Regions from separate parts of the Halomonas shantousis genome, predicted to be linked through region 2. Evidence: predicted binding sites of a transcription regulator. Region 2 holds the regulator's gene; each other region holds the start of a gene.

Region 1 (5,813 bases), 1.7 Mb from region 2:
CCGGGTGCTGGGCGTGGTCGAGCTTACCGATGTGCTGAGCTTCTTCTCGAGTCGCGCCTATGTGGTCGGTCTGCAGCTCGAGCAGGCCGAGACCCTGGATGAGTTGGCGCAAGCCAGCGCTCGGCTGCCGGAGCTGATACGGGGACTCATGGCCCAAGGCGTCAAGCTGCGCTTCGCCATGGAGCTGATGGCGGCCCTGAACGGACGTATCATGTCCAAGGCATTTCAGTTCGTCGTGCCGGAGCCTTGCCAGTCGCAGAGCTGTCTGCTGGTGATGGGTAGCGAAGGCCGCGGAGAGCAGATCCTCAAGACCGATCAGGACAATGCGCTGATCCTTCCCGACGGCAGTGACTGGCCTGACGTCGCCGAGACGATGCCACGCCTGACCGAAGCGCTGCTGACGCTGGGGTATCCGCCCTGTCCCGGCAACATCATGGTCTCCAATCCCGACTGGGTAGCCACCGAGTCGGCATGGCGCGGCAAGGTTGCACGCTGGGCCTCGAGACGCGACGGCGCTTCGCTGATGAATCTCGCCATCATGCTCGACGCCCATGCGGTGGCCGGCAACGTCGCCCTGCTCGACGGGCTGCGTGAACATCTCTTCGAGCATTGTTCGGGGGATGAGCTGTTTCTGTCGCAATTCGCACGTGCGGCGTTGCGTTTCTCCACGCCGCTGACCATGTTCGGCTCCGTGAAGCGGCCGGAGCATGGCATCGACATCAAGAAAGGCGGGATATTCCCCATCGTGCATGGGGTGCGGACTCTGGTGATGGAGCGACGCATTGCCTCGACCTCGACCTTCGCCCGCCTGAATGCCCTGGTGGCGGATGGTCGGCTCGATGCCGAATTCGCCGAGGATCTGGAAGCCGCCATGTCGCTGTTTGCCGAGCTGCGTCTCAAGCAGCAACTGGCGCAGTTGGATGGGGCGCCCATGGTCGAGCCCAACCGTATCGTGGTACAGCGCCTGTCGTCGCTGGAGCGGGATCTGTTGCGCGAGGCGCTGCACACGGTCAAGGAGTTCAAGCAGCGCCTGTCACATCGCTATCACCTCGAATATTGAGAATCGAGACATCAAGCATCCGGAAGGGAGGAGTGGGCCATGATGCGTACCCTGCGCCGCGCCAGTGATCGTCGCCGTCATGGCAATGGCAGCTACGCGTGGCTGTTCGTGCCTTACGTAGGAGAAGAAATGGTCGCGCTTGACTGCGAGACCACCGGGCTCGACCCCAAGAGCGCCGAGCTGGTGTCGATCGCCGCCGTCAAGCTGCGTGGCGACAGGGTATTGACCAGCGATTCCCTGGATATCCGCTTGCAGCGTCCGGAGGGGCTCGGCGGCGATTCGATCCGTATCCATGGCCTGCGGGGAGTCGATCTGCATGGAGGTGAGGCGCTGGGAGATGCCTTGGCGAAACTGCTGGAGTTCATCGGCAATCGTCCTTTGCTGGGCTGGTGCATCGATTACGACATGGCCGTGATCAACCGCCACCTGCGTCCCCGGTTCGGTTTCGATCTGCCCAACGAGTGTATCGACATTGCCCAGGTCTATGCGAAAGAGATGCGTCGTGCGTGCCCCGAACTGGAACCTCATCTGAGTTTCGAGGCGCTTGCTGCGGCGCTCGACGTGCCTGTCATGGGACGGCATACCGCATTGGGGGACGCCGTGACCACGGCACTGATGTATCTGCATCTGAAAAAGCAGGCGCCCAAGCGTGCGTGATGTATCGCGACAGGCTGCCGTCCGCTGTTTGCTCCGTACGAGAACGAGGAAGGAGACGCCGTCATGGCCGTGTTCGAGAATGTGCTGTTGATGGCCGGGCTGACGGTAGTGGTGCTGGCCTACGTCCTGTACTTGCATCGCACCCAGGACATTCGCGGGGTGCTGATGTTCTGGTCACACCGCCTGGCGCTTACGCCCGTAGAGTTTCGGTTACAGCGCGGCGGTATTGTCCTGATGTTTATAGGCGTGCTGCTGCGTTATCTCTCCATATTGCACCTGTTGTGAGATCGGCGATATACCGGACTGTCTCAGCGCGTCTTGAGCCCCAGGCGTTTCGCCAGGCGGTGCAGATTACTGCGGTCGAGCTGCAGTTGGCGGGCCACGGCGGCCCAGTTGCCGTCGCACTGCGCCAGGGACTGTTCGATCAACTGGCGCTGGAAAGCCTCGGTTGCCTGGCGCAGGTCGGGTGAAGCATGTTGCTGCGCTGGCGGTGGCGGGATTGCCGGCGAGATCGCCGCCGGTGCCGGGACGTGAAGGGCTTCCGCCAGATCGAGATGATGGGCTTCTATGCGCACCACGGTCTGGCGACGAGAACCGGAGGAGTGAGCCTGTTCCGCGACGGCGCGTAACGCGGCGCGTGCCAGGGTGTGCTCCAGTTCGCGTACATTGCCCGGCCAGCGCCATGCCAGTAACCGTGCCTGAGCTTCGGGGGCTAGGCGCAGGTTGGCCAGCCCCAGGCGCACACGATTGTCCTCGAGGAAATGGCCGGCCAGTACCGGCAGGTCCGCGTAACGTTCACGCAGTGGCGGGACACGCAGCGGAAAGGCGTTGAGACGATGGTAAAGATCCTCGCGAAAGCGTCCGGCGGCGACCTCCTCGGCCAGGTCACGATTGGTGAGGGCAATGATGCGTACATCGACCTGTTGGAGCCGCTCGCTACCTAGCGGCTGAATCTCGCCCTCCTGAAGCACCCGCAACAGCTTGGGCTGAAGGGCCATGGGCAGCTCGCCGATTTCATCGAGCATCAGCGTGCCGCCGTCGGCCATGGCGAAATGCCCCCGGTGATCGCGCACCGCGCCGGAAAAGGCACCGCGGCGGTGGCCGAACAGCTCGCTTTCGATCAACTGGGCACTGATGGCTCCGCAGTTGACCCGCACCAGTGGACCGCGGCTGCGGGTGGAGCGGGCATGCAGCGCTCGTGCCACCCGCTCCTTGCCGACACCGGTTTCGCCGTGGATCAGCACACCCAGATTCGTCGTGGCGACCAGATCGATGCTGTTATCGAGTTCACGCATCGCCTGACTCCGCCATGGCAGTGAAGGGCTCGTATGACTGGCGTCGTCCAGCGCTTCGCTCAGTCTAAGGCGTGTCGTGTCCAACTGTTCGGCAAGACGCAGGCAGGTGGCGAGCAGTGCGGCGGAGGCAAGCAGCTCGTCTTCGTCCAGCGCCGTCAGGCTGCCCGGTGTCAGGGCATCCAACGTCAGCATGCCGATCAGGCGCTGGCCGTCGCGTAGAGCCACGCCGACGCAGTCGTGCACTTCGCTCAGGGCCTCATCGAGCAGACCATCGAAAGGGTCGGGCAGGGGGCAGTCCTGGGCGAAGCGGCAGACGCCGGGATGTGCGGCGATCGTCGCCAAGCGCGGATGAGCTTCGAGCGCGAAATGACGGCCCTGAACTTCCTGATCCATGCCGAGTACCGCTACGGGGTGCAATTCACCGTCGATCATGACCAGCAGTGTGCTGGCGTCGGCGGGGTAGTCGCGCACCAGCGCCTGTAGCAGCTCGGCCCAGTAGGGCTGGGCCTGGCTCCAGCGCTGTCCCTCGCTCAGTTGACGCAGCAATCGCTTCAGGGCGATCAGGAATGCGGTCATTTTTACCCTTTGGCAAGCGGTGAGGTCGAATTGACCTCGATAGAGGTGGTCATAACATCACGCAGCGCTTGACGATACAAGCTCGGCAATCGTAACCATCCATGATAATTGATTGAAACATAAGGGGGCGCGGAATATGGCCCGGGTTTTGCGTTGAGTCTGGCGTCATTCACGTCAATTCCTCGCAGAAGGAGACTCCATGCTGACCCCTGACCAGGAACGTATCGTCGCCGCCACCGCTCCGGTGGTGGCCGAACATCTCGACACCATCACCCAGCGTTTCTATCCGTTGATGTTCGAGCGTTATCCCGATGTCAAGGCACTCTTCAACGCCAGTCACCAGGCCAGCGGCGCCCAGCCGCGTGCGCTTGCCGGTGCGGTACTGGCCTATGTGCAACTGCGCCAGGACCCGCGGGACACTCGCAGCCTGCTGGCTCCCATCGTCGGCAAGCATATTGCCCTGAATATCCGCCCCGATCAGTACCCGATCGTCGGCGAATGCCTGCTGTCCGCGGTCGCCGAGGTACTGGGCGATGCCGTGACGCCCGAGGTGGCCGATGCCTGGGGCGCGCTCTATGAAGAACTCGCCGGCCACCTGATCGAACTTGAGGACCGACGCTACTTCGAGTTCGCTTCTCGCCCGGGAGGGTGGCGAGGCCCGCGTGGCTTCCGCATCGCCGAAAGTCACGAGGAGAGCTGCGTGATTCGCTCTTTCGTGCTGACGCCGGAGGACGGCGAGGCGGTGGCGGACTTTACGCCCGGCCAGTATATCGGCGTCAAGCTGGAGATCGATGGCGAACCGGTCTATCGCCACTACAGTCTCTCGGCGTCGCCCAACGGCAAGTCCTATCGCATCTCGGTGCGTCGTGATCCCGAAGGCCGAGCCAGCCGTCATCTACACGACACACAACAGGTCGGCGACCGCCTCGAACTGCTGCCGCCGGCAGGGGAGCTGGTTCTCGACGAGAGCCAGGCACCGGTCGTGCTGATCAGTGGCGGGGTGGGACAGACACCGATACTGCCCCTGGCCCGCCAGGCGTTGAAGGATGGACGGCAGGTCGCCTACCTGCATGCGGCTCTGGACGGTCGGCATCGTGCCTTCGCCGATGAGCTCGCGGCACTGAAGGCGGAGTATCCCGAGCGGTTGACCACGGTCTCGATCTACGAGCGTCCGCAGGCGGAGGATACCCCCAGCCATGCGGGACTCATCACGCCCGAGCTGGTCTCGCTGTATCTCCCCGCCGGTAACCCCGAGGTCTATTTCGTCGGTCCGCAGGGCTTCATGTCATGCATCGACAATGCCCTTGAGGACTTGGGCGTTCCTTCAGCGCAGCGCCACTACGAACATTTCGGTCCGGCTAAGCCGCTGCATTGATTGTCGCTATCTCAAGGCCATCGCTGAGCGCGGGTCGGTGATATATCGCCCCGCGTATCGGTAGCCGTTACAGGCGGCTGGACGGCCGGCGTGACCAAGCATGTAGCGATGCAGAAAAGCGATAACGATCCGCAGTTGGATTCGTCGGGACCGTTGCAGAATACTGTTGGGCGGTACAGGTACAGTAGCCTCGAAGGAACCGCATGGATTACTTTCTGATCAAGCATATTCACATGAGCGCAGCCGCCCTGAGCATTTCGCTGTTCACGCTTAGAGCCTGGTGGTCGGTGCGCGAGTCGCCACGGCTCAACCAGCGTTGGGTGCGCGTGCTGCCGCATCTGATCGATACCGTATTGCTGGCGGCGGGAGTGACGCTGATGTTCATGCTGCATGCCTGGCCCACCCAGCAGCCATGGCTCGCGGCCAAGCTCATCGGGCTGGTGGCCTATATCGGAGTGGGTACCCTGGCGATCAAGCGCGGACGCACGCCGCGCTCGCGGGGGCTGGCGGCGTTACTGGCTATCGCCATCTTCGCCTATATCGTCGGTACGGCCCTGGCGCATCACCCGCTCTCCTGGTGGCGGTTGATCTAATCCCCACCGCCCTTCGTGGGGTGAAAGCGCGATGCAAGGCGCATGCATGCGAGTGCCGGTGTAGAACGCGGGGCGCATTTCTTAATGTCGTTACCGGATGATAGCGGGGCCGTGAATGGCCTCGCTATACGGTCTCGACAGCACATCAGATCACCCGCGAAAAACGCTTTTCCTGCTTCGGCTTCTTGAGGTAGTGGTCGAAGACCATCGCCACGTTGCGCATCAACAGCCGTCCGGCCGGCTTGAGTTCGATGGCG
Region 2 (5,813 bases):
GATGACGCTGCCCGAGAGGGCCGGGTCGATCTTGGCTTTCTTGAGCATGACGGGCAGCAGAGTGCCGGCCAGCGCTGCGGTGAGCAGATTGATGATCACCGCCGTGCCGATGATCCAGCCCAGCGTCAGATCCTTAAACCAGACGATCGCGATGCCGGCCACGACCAGGGCCCAGAGAGCGCCGTTGAGCATCCCCGTGATGAGCTCGCGATTGAGCAGCCAGCGGATGTTGCTGCCCGAAACGTGCCCCAGGGCGATCCCCCTGATCAGCACGGTCAGGGCCTGGGAGCCGGCGATTCCTCCCATGCTGGCGACGATCGGCATGAGAACGGCCAGTGCCGTCACCTGCTGGATGGTCGTCTCGAACAGGCCGATGACGGCCGAGGCCATGAAGGCGGTGATCAGGTTGATGCCCAGCCATACGGCGCGCCGCCGACTGGTGCGCAGCGCGGGAGCGAAGGTGTCTTCCTCCTCGTCGAGGCCGGCCATGCTCATCACGCGATGCTCGGCGTTGCCACGAATGACGTCGACGACGTCATCGATGGTGATGCGTCCGAGCAGCCTGCCATCGGTGCTGATCACTGGCGCGGAGATGAGATCGAACTTCTCGAACAGCGTGGCCACCTCGGTTTCCGCCGCCGTCGCCTGGATGGCCACCGCATCGGTCTCCATGACTTCACGTACCGACATCGAGGGATCCGATACCAGCAGAAGGTTGATCGGCAGAGTACCGATCAGCTCGTCCCGACGGGTCACGACCAATAGGGTGTCGGTCGAGTCGGGAAGACGCTCATGGCGGCGCAGGTAACGCAGCACCACATCGAGGGTGATATCGGGGCGGATGGTGATGGTATCCGTGTTCATCAGGCCGCCCGCGGTGTCCTCGGGATAGGACAGCACCGTCTCGATACGCTGGCGTTCCTGAGTCTCCATCGACTGGAGAACCTCGAGAATCACGGTATTGGGGAGACGCTGTAACAGGTCGGCCAGATCATCGACATCGAGCCCTTCGGTTGCGGAAAGCAGTTGTTCCGCGTCCATTCGGTTAAGAAACTCGGTCTGGATGTCCTCGTTGAGATACTGCAGCACTTCGCCCTGCAGGTCGGGGTCGATCAGCTCCCAGAGCAGGTTGCGTTCGCGCGGAGGCGTCGACTCCAGCAGATGTGCCACATCCACGGGTGCCAGCCCCCGATTGAGCATGCGCCGAGCCTGATCCAGTGCACCGCTCTCCAGTGCCTCATTGAGCCTGGCCAGTCGGGGCTGAAGCTTATCGGGGTTCGTGCTCATGCAGAGACACCTTCTGTCGACTCTCGCTGGGATGGGGTGCGCTTGCAGTACGCTTTCGCTGCGCCGATTCTATCATCGTCGGCGAGACAGGCGAGGGGAAAAGAAACGATGTTCGGCCAGGCCGACGCTGCCGATGTCAGTCGGGGAATCAGGCGTCTTCTTCGAAGCGGGATGCGAACAGTGCTTCCAGTGCGTCAATGGCGGCGTCGGCGTCTTCGCCTTCGGCATGAATCTCGAGGATCGTGCCGCAAGGTGCGGCCAGCATCAGCAACGACATGATATTGGCCGCATCGGCGACTCGCGTACCGTGCGTCACGCTCACGCGTGCCTGGTAGGGCTGGCAGCACTGCACCAGCTTGGTTGCCGCGCGAGCGTGCAGCCCGCGCTGGTTGATCAATGTCAGCTCACGACGGGGCACTGGAGGAATCCTGTGGCGTGCTCTGAATGCCCAGTTCACGATGGCGTAGCCGAACGCCAGACAGGTGGCCGGCAAAGTGCCGGGCCAGTCGCTCGACCAGATAGACGGAGCGATGCTGTCCCCCGGTGCAGCCTACGGCCACGGTAAGGTAGCTGCGATTGCTGTCCAGATAGGCCGGCAGCCAGCGTTCCAGCCAGTCTCGAATGTCATCGCCCATGGCGGCGACGTCGGGGTACCCTTCGAGAAAGCGGATGATTTCCTCATCACGCCCGTTGAAAGGCCTCAGTCGTGGGTCCCAGTAGGGGTTGGGCAGGCAGCGGACATCGAACACCATGTCGGCATCGAGGGGCACACCTTTCTTGTAGCCGAACGATTCGAAGGTCAGCGTCAGCGAGCGTCCGGTGTGACGTGCCACCTGCTCGGCGATACGGCCCCGCAGGTCGTGCACGGAAAGGTTGGAAGTATCGATGATGAGATCCGCCAGATGACGGATCGGCGTCAGGTAGTGCTGCTCATGCTCGATGGCTTCGGCCAGGCTCATCTCGCTATCCCGGGTCAACGGATGGCGCCGTCGGGTAGCCGAGTAGCGTTCCAGCAGGATCTTGGAATCGGAGGTCAGATAGACGACCTGGCTATGGATGCCGCGTTCGCGGATACCTTCGAGCAAGCCGGGAAAACGCTCCAGCGACTCGGGCAAGTTGCGTGCATCGATACTTACGGCAATGTTGCTGCGTGCCGGTGGCGCGGATTGCAGCTCGCCGATCAACGCCACCAGCAGATTGGCGGGCAGGTTGTCGATCGCATAGTAGCCGAGATCCTCGAGAGCCTGCAGGGCGACGGATTTTCCTGAGCCGGAGCGGCCACTGATAATGACGAGCTGCATGGGATTTCCTAACGGCCGGTATCGGAGTGACGTATCGCATCGATGAGGATGTCGTGGAGCTCACGTTGACTTCCCGCCTGGCGCAGCTTCGTGCGGGTCGTGGCGTCGTTCATGACCCCGGCGACCTGGGCGAGCAGCGCAAGATGCGTATCGTCGGCTTCCTCCGGCACCAGCAGGACGAAGATCAAGTCCACGGGCTCGCCATCGATGGCATCGAAATCGATGGGAGTCTGCAGGCGAAGGAAGCCGGCAATCGGTGTCTTGCAGTGCGGGTTGCGTGCATGAGGGATGGCGACGCCGTTGCCGATTCCGGTACTGCCCAGTCGCTCGCGACCGATCAATCGGCTGAAGACCTCCTGACTGTCGAGACTGGGGGTATTCTGGGCGATGAAGGTGCTGAAGAATTCCAGCACCCGCTTTTTACTCCCCCCGGTGACACCGAACAGCGTGCGCTCGGGGGGTAGGATATTTTCCAATCTCATGATAGGGAGTTAGCGGGCACTGGTGCCTTGGGCACGTGCCTGAGCTTTTTCCTTGTGTTTGACCAGTTGGCGATCGAGCTTGTCGGCCAGCGCATCGATGGCCGCGTACATGTCATTATCCTGAGCTTCGGCATGCAGGTCTGCGCCGGCGACATGAAGCGTGCAGGCGGCTTGTTGTCGTTCCTTCTCGATGGAGAGCGTTACCTGGGCGAGGGTGATGCCGTCATAGTGACGCGCCAGGCGCGCGAGTTTTTCATTCATATAGTCACGCAGGGCGTCACTGACTTCAACATGATGGCCGGTGATGTTGACTTGCATGGCACGCTCCTTTTCCAACGGGTGCCATTTGATTGTAATCCTTTTTATGCTGCTGCATACCCCTTCGCTTGGGTTGGGCCACGTCAGGCGAGACGCTTGCGTTCGCTGGATGAGGGGATGCCCATCGCCTCGCGATACTTGGCGATCGTGCGGCGTGCCACCTTGATGCCGTCCTTGGCCAGCAGGTCGACGAGCTTGCTGTCGGAAAGCGGCTTGCGTGGCGGCTCATCGCCGATCAATTTCTTCAGGCGGGCGCGAATCGCGGTGCTGGAGTAGGCGTCGCCCTCCCCATCCGAGCCGCCCACATGGCTGGAAAAGAAGTACTTGAGTTCGAAGACGCCGCGAGGGGTGTGGATGAACTTCTGCGTGGTGACCCGCGAGATGGTCGACTCATGCATGTCCACGGCCTGGGCAATGTCGGCCAGTACCAGGGGCTTCATGGCCTCTTCGCCGTGAGTCAGGAAATCGAACTGGCGGGTCATGATCTCGCGACCCACGCGAAGGAGGGTGTCGTTACGACTGGACAGGCTCTTGAGCAGCCAGCGGGCTTCCTGCAGATGCTGCTTCATGAAAATGTTGTCGTCGCTCTTGTCGGCACGGCGGATCAGGGCGGCGTAATCGGGCTGGATGCGAACCCGGGGCAGCGCCTCGGGATTGAGTTCGATGCGCCAGCCATCCCGACCATGGCGAGCCACGAGATCGGGGATCACGTAAGCGCTGCTGCTGTCGTCGAAGGCCTGACCCGGCCGGGGATCGAGCGCGCGGATCATGGCGATGACCGCGTCGAGTTCGGCATCTTCCAGGCGTAGCCGTCGCTTGAGCTGTTTGCGGTCATTGCCGGCCAGCACGTCGAGGAACTGGCGTACTAGGCGCTTGGTCTGGGGCAGCAGCGGCGTGTTCTCGGGCAGGTTGCCAAGCTGCAGCAACAGGCATTCGCGAAGATCCCGTGCGCAGACACCGGTAGGGTCGAACTGCTGTATCCGCATCAGGACCTGTTCGGTATCGTCGAGCTTGAGCGCGTCGAGACCCTGCTCATGCAGCCCTTCGGTCAGCTCGTCCAGCGGCACGCTGAGATAGCCATCGCTGCCTACGGCGTCGATCAGACTCTCGGCGATCGCGCGGTCCCGTGGCGAGAAGTCGGCCATGGCCAGCTGCCAGTTCAGATGGTCCCGCAGGCTCGTACCGGCGGCATTGCGATCGAAATCGGGCCCGTCTTCACCGCTGCCCGCCGGCCCGCTGGCGGCCGGGGCCGCATCCTGGAATGTGTCCGACCATTCACTGTCCAGAGCCAGCTCATCGGGAATGTCGCTGGCCCACTCGTCTTCCGGAGCCTCGCTGACTTCCTGCTCGCCAAAGGCCTCGTCGAGTTCCAGCATGGGGTTAGCCTCGAGCGCCTGCTGGATTTCCTGACGCAGATCCAGAGTAGAGAGCTGGAGAAGCTGAATCGCCTGCTGGAGCTGGGGAGTCATGGTCAGCTGGGTGCCGACACGAAGCTGCAGCGTAGGTTTCATGGCCATGGTGATGTGGGGTCACTTGCCGTTGATAAATAACATACGTTATCTGCGTGGAGCATGACATGCAAGCGGTAAGCAACAATCATGCCACGCAGGATTGTATGGTGGTATGTCATTGACTGGCAAGCGGAAGCTTCCGGTAGTGTTCGGAACGCCGTTAAAGGCGGAATTCGTGGCCCAAATAGACGTCGCGCACCCGCTGGTTGGCCAGGATCGCTTCGGTACGACCCTCGGCGATGATGCGTCCGTCACCGACGATATAGGCGTTATCGCAGATGTCGAGGGTTTCGCGCACGTTGTGATCGGTGATCAGTACGCCGATGTCGCGGTCACGCAGCTGGCGGATGATGCCCTTGATTTCGCCCACCGAGATGGGGTCGACTCCTGCGAAAGGTTCATCGAGCAGTATGAAGGCAGGCTCGGTGGCCAGCGCGCGGGCGATTTCGACCCGACGGCGTTCGCCACCGGAGAGGCTCATGCCGGCATTGTTGCGGATGTGGCCGATGTGAAACTCTTCGAGCAGCTCTTCGAGGCGTGCCTTGCGATCGGTCTTGCCGAGCTCGGAGCGGGTCTCGAGTATCGCCATGATGTTATCGGCCACCGATAGCTTGCGGAATATCGAGGCTTCCTGAGGCAGGTAGCCGATCCCGGCCCGGGCGCGCTTGTGCATGGCGGCGCGTGAGAGATCCTGCTCGTCGATCTGCACGCTGCCCGCATCGGCGCGTACCAGGCCGACGATCATGTAGAACGAGGTGGTCTTGCCGGCCCCGTTGGGGCCGAGCAGCCCTACGATGCTGCCTTGGCGAATCGCCAGACTGATGTCGTGAACGACCCGTCGTCCCTTGTAGCTCTTGGCCAGGTTGGTGGCGCTCAGGGTCTTCATGAAGAGGCATCCTTGTCGTGCGCGTGAT
Region 3 (5,813 bases), 1.5 Mb from region 2:
GATTCGGTATCCAGAACCTCGTAAAGCTGGAACTGCAGGTCGCGATCGTCGAGAAGGGGGAGAGGCATGAGCGGTCTCTGAAGTCGGTGGGAAACTTCCGGTGCGAGCAGGATGCGCTACGGAACCAGGCACATTGGACAGTGTGCAGGGGGCTTGGACGAGCGCCATTGGACTTAGGTGGCGAAATCGCGATAACGCAGATGCAAACGCGACGACCGCCTCCTGAGGATGGCGGTCGTCGCGTCAGGGCGTGAGAAGGAGCGGATGTCAGCGCACGCCAACGGCGACCGGTGTGGCGTCGCGAGTTCCGGCGGCGGCGTGGTAGGCTGCGTCCTCCTCGGCGAGGACTTGCGGAGAGAAGCGCACCAGCAGGGCGCAGAACGACGCCAGCAGCACGGCCACGCCGAGATAGAGCAGGCCCTGCTGGTAGGTCAGCGATTCCGAGCGGAACAGGAAGCCGGCGGCGACGGCACCGGCGTTACCGCCGGCCCCGACGATACCGGCCACCGCACCCAGCGCCTTCTTGTTGACGAAAGGCACCACGCCGAAGGTGGCGCCCTCGGCCATCTGGGTGAAAAGGCTGAAGACCAGCATGATACCGATGGCCAGCGTCAGTACCTGCATCTGGGAGAAGAACATCAGGGCGATGCCCTCGCAGAACATGGCGATGAACAGCCAGCGCACACGGCCCTTGAGCCCTCCGTTACGAGCGAAGAGATCGGAGAACACGCCGCCCAGCGTACGGGCGAAAAGATTCATCAGGCCGAACAGCCCGGCGATGAGGCCAGCGGTGGCCAGGTCGAGATCGAACGTATCGAAATAGTAGATGGCGGCGATGTTGTTGATGGTCAGCTCGACACCGAAGCAGGCGGCATAGACCACGAACAGGGCCCAGACGCGCTTGTCCTTGGCGGCGGCGGCGAAGGTTTGTCCCATACCATGCTCTTTTTCGGCGCGGGGCAGCTCGCCACGCGCGCGCAGCTCGTCGAAGTTGCCGTTCGGAGCGTCCTGAGTCAGGAAATAGTAGGCGATGCCAGTGACGAACAGCACGATGCCGGGCACGACCATGGCCAGGCGCCAGCCGAGCGTGGCCTCGACACCGAGCATGAGGATGCCTGAGAAGACCAGCGGCATCAGGATCTGGGTGGTGCCGCCACCGAGGTTGCCCCAGCCGGCGGTGGTGGCGTTGGCGGTGCCCACCACGTTGGGACCGAACATCACCGAGGTGTGGTACTGGGTGATGACGAAGGAGGCCCCGATGGCGCCGATCGCCAGGCGAGCGATGAAGAAGCTCTCGAAGCTGTCGGCGAAGCCGATCATCATCACCGGCAGGGAGCCCAGGCACAGCAGCCAAGTGTAGGCCTTGCGCGGACCGATCTTGTCACAGAGCACGCCGATGGCCAGACGCACGATGACGGTGATCGCCACCGAGGCGATGATGGTATTGCCGATCTGGGTCTTGGTCAGCCCCAGGTCGTCACGCACCACTGCCATCAGCGGCGCGATGCCGAACCAGCCGAAGAAGCAGACGTGAAAGGCGAACCACGACAGATGGAAGGCACGCATCTGGGGCGTGTTGAAACTGAACAGGCGGATCCTGTTGGCTTTGTTGCGAATGTCCATGGGACGTTCCTCGTCGAGATGGTATCGAACACGGATGCATGGCCCTTCGTCGTTGAAGGCCCTGGTTCGACGCACTCGTACTCGCAACGCAAGCCTGGTCCACGTCCTGGTGACTCTGCTCAAGCAGAATGTGTGCCAACCTGCAGAAAGCATTGTCGTTCAGCGCATTATGCCGTGTGTCGTCTACGGCGATTTGGTGTCGACGTGCCGCTTTGGCGCATGTGGCGTGCCGTGTGCACTAGGACAATGCATGGCGCGGTGGCCTGATGCCTCGTGTGGGGCAGGAGAGGGGTGTTCCGCTCAATGGCATGGATATTGCGTAATATGACGAGCAAGGCACCAGAAGCAGAGGAGTGCGCATGGTAAGGGTGCTGATCGTGGATACCCGGGACGAGCGATCCCGGGCACTGGAGCAGGCGCTGATCGATGCGGGATTCGATGTCATCACGACCGTGGACGAGCAGGAGGATCTCTATGCCATCATGGAGCGCCTGCAGCCGGACGCGGTCATCGTCGACGCCGCGCTTCCCAGTCGTGACACGCTGGAACATCTGGGGCAGATCGGACGACGCTACCCCAAGCCGATGATCATGCTGGCCGAGGAGGAGACGCCGGACCTGACCCAACAGGCCGCCCGCGCCGGCGTCAGCGCCTATGTCGTCGATAATGTCGGTCCGGCACTGGTGCGTTCGATGCTCAACGTCGCCATCTCGAGCTTCGAGACGCATCGCGCACTCAAGGGCGAGCTGAGCCGGACCCAGGAAACCTTGGCTCAGCGTCGGGCCATCGATCGGGCCAAGGCCAGAGTCATGGAGATGCATGGCCTTGGCGAAGAGGCCGCCTATCAATACCTGCGCACCACGGCAATGAATCGGCGCATGACCATCCACGAACTGGCCCAGGAACTGCTGTCCACCAAGGGCAGGAAGCAAAAGTAGGAGGAGTGCATGGACACGACCGGGGCTGATGGGGCCTCTCCCGCACCGGAGCTGCGTCGCCTGACGTTGGGAATGCTGCCGCTCAACGATGCCGCACCGCTGGTGGTGGCCTTGGAGCAGGGGTTTTTTGACCGCGAAGGACTGCAGGTCTCGCTGAATGTCGAAACCTCCTGGGCCAGTCTGCGGGATGGCGTGCAGTTGGGAATGCTCGACGGTGCGCAGATGCTGGCACTGATGCCGCTGGCCTCCACCCTGGGACTGGACGGGCGTCCCACCCCGATACTCTCGGCAATGACGCTGAATCTGGGCGGGAACGCCATTACCGTCTCCCGGTCGCTGCATGCGCGGATGAGTGCACTCGATGCCGAGGCGATGGTGCATCCGGCGACGCGGGCACGGGCGCTGGCGCGGGTGATCGAGGCGCGGCGTCGGGAGGGTGAACCACCGCTGCGTTTCGCCAATGTCTATTCGTTTTCCTCGCATCGTTATCTGTTGCGCTACTGGCTGGCCTCGGGGGGTATCGACCCCGAGCGCGATCTCGAACTGCGCGTCGTGCCTCCGCCGTTGATGGCCTCTCAGCTCGAAGCCGGCGTTCTGGACGGCTACTGCGTAGGCGAACCTTGGAACCGTCTGGCGGTCAGCCGTGGCCTGGGGCGTATGGTGTGCGGCAGTTTCGACATCTGGGGTGCCAGCCAGGAGAAGGTTTTCGGAGTCCGCGAGTCCTGGGCCGAGAAATACCCCCATACCCACCGTGCCGTACTGCGCGCGTTGCTGCGTGCCTGCATGTGGCTGGACGAGCCCGGAAATCGCGAGCAGGCAGCCCGACTGCTATGCCTCGGGGGATACCTGGATGTCCCACCGCAGGTCGTCGAGGCGGGGCTGCGTGACCCTGGTGAAATGGGGGGCGACGAGGATGGACGCTCCGGTGCCACCGTGTTCTTCCGGCATGCCGCCAACTTCCCCTGGCGTTCGCATACGCTGTGGTATGCACGCCAGATGCAGCGCTGGAGGCACCTCGACCGGACGCAGGATCTGCAGGCAGTGATTCAGCGCTGCGTCCGCCCCGATCTCTATCGTCAGGCCGCGGGCGATCTGAAACTTGCTGTTCCCCTGGAAGATCGCAAGGCGGAAGGTGCCCACGCCAATGCGTGGACACTCTCGGGTGAGCGGGGCGATATCCGCATGTCTGCGGATGCCTTTCTGGACGGAGCGATATTCGAGTTCTGATCGCTTCCTTCTCTCGCCTCGGTTGCAAAGCAAAACACCCCGCTTGTGCGGGGTGTTTTGCTGTCGATAGCTGAGCGGCGTGAATCAGGTACCGTCAGGACGATTGTCCGGCTTGGAGCGGCTGGCGACGACAGGCGTTCTGCTGCTGTCGTTGAGCTTAGCCAGCAACTGCTTGGACTCCTGCTTGAAGGCGGCTAGCGCCTGGCCCGACAGGCTCTGGCTCTCCGGTAGCTTGACGCGCATGGCGTCGACCTGGCGGTTGTTGACCATGACTTCATAATGCAGGTGAGGGCCGGTGCTGCCTCCCGTGTTGCCGGACAGGGCGATGCGATCCCCCATGGCGACACGCTGCCCGACCTTCACCAAGGTCTTGGAGAGGTGCATGTAGCGCGTCTTGTAACCATTGTCATGCTGGATCACGAGGTATTTGCCGGCACCGCCGGCCTGGAAGGCGGCCTTGACCACGCGGCCGTCGGCAGGTGCCACGACCGTCGTGCCGGTATGCATGGCGAAGTCCGTACCGCGGTGCGGACTGATGCGACCCGTGATCGGGTGATGGCGACGCAGGTTGAAGGGCGAGCTGACCCGGTACGATCCGGCAAAAGGGTAGCGATTGAACGCCGGGTCGAGGCTATGGCCATCGGGGGTATAGAAGCGATCGTTATCACTGTTGCGAATTACGGTCAGATCCTTCCTGTTGCCCTCGTAGTGGGCCGCCAGGATACGTGAGTCGAGGGCCTGTCCCTCGATCATGTCGGACTCGACCAGAACCTGAAAGCGGTCGCCGCGACGGGTGTCGCGGCGGAAGTTGATCTTCTTGGAGAGGACGGCCGTCAGCTCGGCGACCTCGGCGGTCGACAGGCCAGTCGCCTCGGCGGAGAGGGCGAAGCTGCCGCTGACGGTGCCGGAAAACAGGCGCTGAGTCGATTCGGAGGCCTTGACGATATCCGCAACGGAAAATTCATGATTGGCGCCGCGCTCGATCAGGTAGCCGTCGCGGGCATTCTTCATGACCCGTAGGGCCAGCAAAGAGCCGTTTTCGTCCAGCTTGTAATCGAAACTGTGTCCGACCCGCCAGCGGGTCAGCACATTCTTGTCGGGAACAGTCGCTAGAATGCGCATCACGTCGCTGTATCCCAGGCCCAGGTTGCGCTCGGCCATGACGGCGAAGGTGTCGCCGGGCTGAATGGTGTAGCTCTCCCAATCCGGCACGTAGACCTGTTGGGCCGCGATCTCCTCTTCGAGTTCCGGCTCGCCATCGGAGAGTTCGACCGGGTCGATGGAGATGTCCTCGTAGGAGGTGCCGCCGATGGTCTCGTCATCGGGAAGCTGCATGGCAAGATGTAGCGGCTTCGTCTTGACCTTTTCCTGCTTGGTGCCCGCCGGTACGGTATCGGGAGGCGTGGCCTGGGGCGGATGCACCGCTGCGGCCTGGAATGCCTGCTTATCTCCTTCGGTGCCGTCTGCTTGGGCTTCGCCAATGAAATCGATATCGACGATTTCATGCACGGCCAACTGCGACAGCGGCACATAATCATGCAGTGCCTTGGCTTCGGAAGTACCGGCATGTGCCAAGGGAGCAAGTTCCGTCTGGGAGACGGAAGCGAACGGCACTGCATTGCGCGAAGATGAAGAGAGGGAATGCCCCGAAGAATCGGCCTCGACATCACTGGTGTCGAAGCTTGTTACAATCTGGTGTGCGCCCAGCACTGTCACCATGGTGGCAATGGGTAACAGTAAAAATTTATGTGTGCGGGGCAGCGAATGAAGGATTCGCAACATATAAAGGCCATACATGACATGTGGATATAAAAAGGCTATCGAACCTTAACCCATGAAACATGACATGCATAGCCTGTTTTTACATACAGGAGAACCGGTCCCTCTCAACGTTTCCTTGTCGGTAGGAGGGGGACGAGCAGGCTGCCCGTTGGCAAGGCAGCCGCATCTTGGCGAAGCGCAGTTCTTTGATGCGTTACTGCATCAAAGTACCGTCCTGGTAGTCGCGCAATGTCTGTTCGAGTT
Region 4 (5,813 bases), 1.3 Mb from region 2:
ATAAGCTAGACAACATCGAGCCGCGGCTCATAGTGGAGGACACAATGGCTGAGAAGACCCTCGCCCTTATCGAAGAACACGACGTCAAGTGGGTGGACCTGCGCTTTACCGATACCAAGGGCAAGGAGCAGCACGTCACGATTCCGGCACATGCCGTGGACGAAGAGTTTTTCGAAAACGGTCAGATGTTCGATGGCTCCTCCATTGAAGGTTGGAAGGGCATCAACGAGTCCGACATGATCCTGATGCCGGAAGACGGCACCGGCTTCCTCGACCCGTTCACCGAAGATTCCACCCTGGTGCTGCGCTGCGACATCATCGAGCCGGCAACCATGCAGGGCTACGAGCGCGACCCGCGCTCCATCGCCAAGCGCGCCGAAGCCTATCTGAACTCCACCGGATTGGGCGATACCGCATTCTTCGGTCCGGAACCCGAATTCTTCATCTTCGACGAAGTGCACTGGAAAGCCGACATCCAGGGCGCGATGTACAAGATCACCTCCGAAGAAGGTGCCTGGTCCACCGACGCGACGCGTCTCGAGGGTGGCAACCTGGGCCACCGTCCGCGCGTCAAGGGCGGCTACTTCCCGGTACCGCCGGTGGATTCCTTCCACGACATCCGCAGCGCGATGTGTAACACCCTGGAAGCGATCGGCCAGTCCGTGGAAGTGCATCACCACGAAGTCGCCAACGCCGGCCAGAACGAGATTGGTGTGAAGTTCAACACACTGGTCAAGAAGGCCGACGAAGTTCAGGAAATGAAGTACGTCATCCACAACGTGGCGCACGCCTACGGCAAGACGGCGACTTTCATGCCCAAGCCGCTGGTGGGCGACAACGGTTCCGGCATGCACGTTCACCAGTCCTTCTGGAAGGATGGCACGAACCAGTTCGCGGGTGACGAGTACGCAGGCCTGTCGGAAATGGCGCTGTACTACATCGGCGGCATCATCAAGCACGCGCGTGCCCTGAACGCTTTCACCAACCCGGCGACCAACTCCTACAAGCGTCTGGTACCGGGCTTCGAAGCGCCGGTCATGCTCGCCTACAGTGCGCGTAACCGTTCCGCCTCCATCCGCATTCCGTACACGGCCAGCCCGAAGGGCAAGCGCGTCGAGACACGCTTCCCGGATCCGGCCGCCAACCCGTACCTGGCATTCGCGGCGTTGCTGATGGCCGGCATCGATGGCATCAAGAACAAGATTCACCCCGGCGATGCGATGGACAAGAACCTCTATGATCTGCCGCCGGAAGAAGGCAAGTCCGTGCCTACCGTCGCCAACAGCCTGGATCAGGCGCTGGAAGCGTTGGACAAGGATCGCGCCTTCCTGACCGAAGGTGGCGTGTTCACCGACGACATGATCGATGCCTACATCGAACTCAAGGGTGAAGATGTCGAGCGTCTGCGCATGACCACGCACCCGATCGAGTTCGATCTGTACTATAGCTGCTGATCGACACGCGTGAGTGAGCCTATGCTCGCGAAGCGACAGGCCCCGCCATTGGCGGGGCCTGTTTCGTTTGGAAGTGCTGTTTCGTTTGGGAGTGCTGGTTCTTTTGAAAGCGTCAATGCCGCATGACAATGGTGCAGCGTGGCAAGAGTGGCCCACGCGGCAGCGACGCTGGTGGCGATCGGCCGCCATGATCGGGCTATGGGGCGTCGTGCTGCCGAGTGGCGTGGCGTTGAGTACCGCAAGTATGGCGGCCCCGATCTATCGCAGCGTCGACGAGAATGGCAGCGTCTCGTTCAGTGACCGCCCGAGCCCGGGAGGTGCGGTTCAGCTCGAGCCGATTACCGTGCTGCCTGCGAGCGACCCGCGACTGCGCCCGGGGCCGGCGGGCGCTGGGTACTACAGTCGTTTCCGGGTCGTCTCGCCTGAGAACGGCGCCACGCTGTCTACCGGGCGAAGCGGCAACGTTCAGGTCGCGCTTGCCACTGCACCCGCGCTGAAACCGGCGGATCGGGTTCAACTGCGCCTCGATGGCACGCTCAGCCAGTCGGCGATGCATGCCCAGGTGTTCATGCTCAGTCATCTGGCCGAGGGGGCGCATGTCCTGCAGGCGGAGTTGGTCGATGCCGGTGGCACGGTGCGTCAGACCAGTGCGGCCATCGTTTTTCACGTTAAGCATGGCGCCGGTGCTGCACCGGATCTCATCGACAGTGACGCCGGCCAGCGCTGGAAAAAGCACCGAAAGCCTTCAAGGAATAGCCCTTGAGCACCATTATGGTGCATGAGTGGCCGGGTCGGGTCCTTTTCTTCGCGGTAACGCAGGCGATAGAGGCTGGCGCGCTTCTTGCAGTGCAAGTGTACGAGGGGGGAGCACCATGTCGGAACGGGTCATGTATCAACGCTTGCTGGAACATCTCACTACCGCCGTGGTGTTGCTGGACGGTGCGCTGCGGGTGCGCTGGCTGAATCCGGCGGCCGAGGCGCTGCTATCGGCCAGCTGCGCACGTGTCGCCGGCCAGCAGCTGGAGTGTCTCGAGGGGGTCGATGGCACCGTGGCCGAGGTACTGGCCAAGGCACTCAAGGAGTTTCACCCCTTCACTCAGCGTGAGGCTTCGCTAATCGTGCCGCCCGGGGAGATGATCACGGTCGACTTCAATGCCACGCCGCTTTCCGAGGATGAATTGCTGCTCGAGATCGAGCCGCGCGATCGACTGCTGCGCATTTCCCGCGAGGAAGCGCTGATCGCCCGTCAGGAAACCATCAAGGTGCTGTCGCGGGGGCTGGCCCACGAAGTGAAGAATCCGTTGGGCGGTATTCGCGGTGCGGCCCAGTTGCTCGAGCGCGACCTGCCTGACCCGCAACTGGCCGAGTTCACCCGCATCATCATCGAGGAGGTCGATCGACTGCGGGATCTGGTCGATCGCATGCTGGGCCCCAACGCCCTGGTGCGCCACGAATCGCTCAATATCCACCGGGTGCTGGAGCGTGTCCGGGCGCTGCTGGAAGCCGAGCATCACCAGGTCACCTACGTTCGCGACTATGACCCCAGCCTGCCGGATCTCGTGGGTGACGAGGCCCAACTGATCCAGGCGGTGTTGAACGTCGCCCGCAATGCGGTCCAGGCCATGGAGGAGAATGCCACGGCAGCGCCGCAGCTGATCCTGCGTACCCGGGCGCGGCGGCAGTTCACCCTGGGGGCCGAGCGTCATCGGCTGGTCTGCGAGGTGGCGATCGTCGACAACGGGCCGGGGATCCCCGCCGCGCTGCGTGAAACCCTGTTCTATCCCATGGTGTCCGGACGTGCCGAAGGTAGCGGTCTGGGGCTGTCCATCGCCCAGTCGATCCTGCATCAGCATCAGGGGCTGATCGAATGCGACTCGCAGCCCGGATGCACCGAATTTCGCTTGCTGATACCGCTGGAGGGCCAACCATGATTCCCGCTGCAGCCTGGATAACTATCCGCCGGAGGCCTCATGTCTGAAGTTGCTCGTATCGTAATCGTCGATGACGACCGTGCGATTCGCTGGGTACTGGAGCGTGCCCTGGCCCAGCCCGATATCGAGGTGAAAAGCTACGAGCGTGCCGATACGGCGCTCGAGGAGATCCTGCGCCAGCCCCCCGACGTGCTGGTTACCGATATCCGCATGCCCGGCCTCGACGGACTCGATCTCATGGCCCGGGTGCGCGAGACGCATCCCGATCTGCCGGTGATCGTGATGACCGCACACTCCGATCTCGACAGCGCGGTGGCGTCCTATCAGGGCGGTGCCTTCGAATATCTGCCCAAGCCCTTCGACGTCGACGACGCCTTGGCCCTGGTGCGTCGCGCCGTGGCGCATGCTCGTGAGCGCCGGGCACCGGCCGAGGTGCCGGAGGGCCTGTCGGCGGAGATCATCGGCGAAGCCCCGGCCATGCAGGAGGTGTTCCGCGCCATCGGGCGGCTGTCCCAGTCCCACATCACCGTGCTGATCAACGGCGAGTCGGGAACCGGCAAGGAGCGTGTGGCCCAGGCGTTGCACCAGCATAGTCCGCGCCGGGCGCACCCGTTCATCGCCCTCAACATGGCGGCGATTCCCAAGGACCTCATGGAATCCGAGCTGTTCGGTCACGAGAAGGGCGCCTTCACCGGGGCTACGGCCCAGCGGCGTGGACGTTTCGAGCAGGCCGATGGGGGCACCCTGTTTCTCGACGAGATCGGCGACATGCCGCCCGATACTCAGACCCGTCTGCTGCGCGTGCTGGCAGATGGCGAATTCTACCGGGTCGGTGGCCACGTCTCGGTGAGAGCCGACGTGCGCATCATCGCCGCCACGCACCAGAATCTCGAGCGGCTGGTGGAAGAGGGGCGTTTTCGCGAGGACCTTTTCCATCGCCTCAACGTCATCCGCGTGCATCTGCCTAAGCTGGCCGAGCGTCGCGAGGACATTCCGCGCCTTGCCCAGCACTTCCTGGCCGAGGCTGCCAAGGAGCTTTCGGTCGAGACCAAGGTGCTGACCAAGGATGCCGAGACGCACCTGACACGGCTGCCCTGGCCGGGCAACGTGCGACAGCTGGAGAATACCTGCCGCTGGCTGACGGTGATGGCATCCGGCCGCGAGGTGCTGGTCGACGATCTGCCTCCCGAGCTGCGCGACGTCGAAGGCACCGAGGCCGCCGGTGGCGACTGGCGGGCGGCGTTTCGCGAGTGGGCGGATCGGGCGCTGGCCTCGGGGCACACGCATCTGCTGGAGGAGGCGGTGCCCGACTTCGAGCGCATCCTCATCGAGACGGCGCTCAAGCACACCGGTGGACGCAAGGGGGAAGCCGCCGAGCTGCTCGGCTGGGGGCGCAATACCCTGACCCGCAAATTGAAGGTGCTGCTGCCGGCCTTGGCCGATATGGAGTAGGGCCGATACGAAGCAGGGGCGGCATGAAGCAGGGCCGATAGGGCATAAAGCCGACACGGTCTGCCGCGCGTCGGCCATGCGACGTTGAATCCGGTCTCGACGGCGTCTCCTCGCCCGGACTTGTCCGGCCTGGCGCTAGCGCGCGAGACGGGGAACCCTTCCTGTTGCTTATGCTCTGCCGTTCGACAACGCGACAGGGCGTCTCACGGCGGGCGAGATGGTAGGATGTGGCCAAATTCAAGGAGGTGCCGATGGCCACGCTGACCTGGGACCGCCTGCTCGATCCCACTCGGCTTCATGACAAGCCGAGTGGCTCGCGCGGTGAAATCGGACGTAGTCCTTTTCACAAGGACCACGACCGTATCGTCTTTGCCGGTTCGTTCCGCCGCCTGGGTCGCAAGACCCAGGTGCATCCGCTGACCGACAACGATCATATTCATACCCGGTTGACCCACTCGCTGGAAGTGGGCTGCGTGGGCCGTAGCCTGGGCATGATCGTCGGCGAGAAACTGCGCGACAGCCTGCCGGCCTGGATCACCCCGGCGGACCTCGGGGTGATCGTGCAGGCGGCTTGCCTGGGGCACGATATCGGTAATCCTCCCTTCGGCCATGCCGGCGAATATGCCATCCGCGACTGGTTCAAGCGCGCCGAGAGCAACGGTAGCGGCTTTCTCGACGGCCTGGCGGCGTCTCAGCGCCAGGATCTGCTGACCTACGAAGGCAACGCGCAGGGCTTTCGTATCGTCACCCAGATCGAATACAACCAGTTCAAGGGCGGCATGCGCCTGACCGGCGCCACGCTGGGCACGATGCTCAAGTACCCATGGACGGTGGAGCGGGCGACGCCGGCCGGCAAATTCGGTTGTTATCAGACCGAGCGGCATCTGCTCGCCGAAGTCGCCGAACGCCTGGGTCTGCGGCCGACCGGCGAATTCTCCTGGTGCCGACACCCGCTGGCCTATCTGGTCGAGGCGGC

The links. The regulator sigma-54, encoded in region 2, starts transcription at its own class of promoters, with help from an activator protein. The targets are predictions, from matches to a motif close to TGGCACNNNNNTTGCTNT.
Region 1: hmpA (NO-inducible flavohemoprotein) is a predicted target of sigma-54. The motif match lies at 3,726-3,743, and genes of this name have one in related genera.
Region 3: ACYQ12_RS05590 (ANTAR domain-containing response regulator) is a predicted target of sigma-54. The motif match lies at 1,928-1,945, and genes of this name have one in related genera.
Region 4: glnL (nitrogen regulation protein NR(II)) is a predicted target of sigma-54. The motif match lies at 2,285-2,302, and genes of this name have one in related genera.

The regions. Positions count from the first base shown of each region.
Region 1 is NZ_BAAIER010000002.1:802,859-808,671, forward strand. It holds gene ACYQ12_RS04400 (putative nucleotidyltransferase substrate binding domain-containing protein) at 1-1,060, shown strand, start outside; gene ACYQ12_RS04405 (3'-5' exonuclease) at 1,100-1,717, shown strand; gene ACYQ12_RS04410 (hypothetical protein) at 1,781-2,002, shown strand; gene norR (nitric oxide reductase transcriptional regulator NorR) at 2,026-3,588, opposite strand; gene hmpA (NO-inducible flavohemoprotein) at 3,788-4,963, shown strand; gene ACYQ12_RS04425 (SirB2 family protein) at 5,167-5,556, shown strand; gene hemN (oxygen-independent coproporphyrinogen III oxidase) at 5,702-5,813, opposite strand, start outside.
Region 2 is NZ_BAAIER010000002.1:2,541,834-2,547,646, reverse strand. It holds gene mgtE (magnesium transporter) at 1-1,287, opposite strand, end outside; gene ACYQ12_RS12280 (HPr family phosphocarrier protein) at 1,436-1,705, opposite strand; gene rapZ (RNase adapter RapZ) at 1,692-2,588, opposite strand; gene ptsN (PTS IIA-like nitrogen regulatory protein PtsN) at 2,597-3,070, opposite strand; gene hpf (ribosome hibernation-promoting factor, HPF/YfiA family) at 3,080-3,388, opposite strand; gene ACYQ12_RS12260 (RNA polymerase factor sigma-54) at 3,472-4,905, opposite strand; gene lptB (LPS export ABC transporter ATP-binding protein) at 5,060-5,785, opposite strand.
Region 3 is NZ_BAAIER010000002.1:1,063,010-1,068,822, forward strand. It holds gene ACYQ12_RS05580 (acyl-CoA dehydrogenase) at 1-68, opposite strand, end outside; gene ACYQ12_RS05585 (NarK family nitrate/nitrite MFS transporter) at 268-1,623, opposite strand; gene ACYQ12_RS05590 (ANTAR domain-containing response regulator) at 1,983-2,561, shown strand; gene ACYQ12_RS05595 (CmpA/NrtA family ABC transporter substrate-binding protein) at 2,571-3,788, shown strand; gene ACYQ12_RS05600 (peptidoglycan DD-metalloendopeptidase family protein) at 3,873-5,570, opposite strand; gene ACYQ12_RS05605 (pirin family protein) at 5,764-5,813, opposite strand, start outside.
Region 4 is NZ_BAAIER010000002.1:3,834,723-3,840,535, reverse strand. It holds gene glnA (glutamate--ammonia ligase) at 45-1,454, shown strand; gene ACYQ12_RS18165 (DUF4124 domain-containing protein) at 1,570-2,217, shown strand; gene glnL (nitrogen regulation protein NR(II)) at 2,342-3,385, shown strand; gene glnG (nitrogen regulation protein NR(I)) at 3,425-4,837, shown strand; gene ACYQ12_RS18150 (deoxyguanosinetriphosphate triphosphohydrolase) at 5,089-5,813, shown strand, end outside.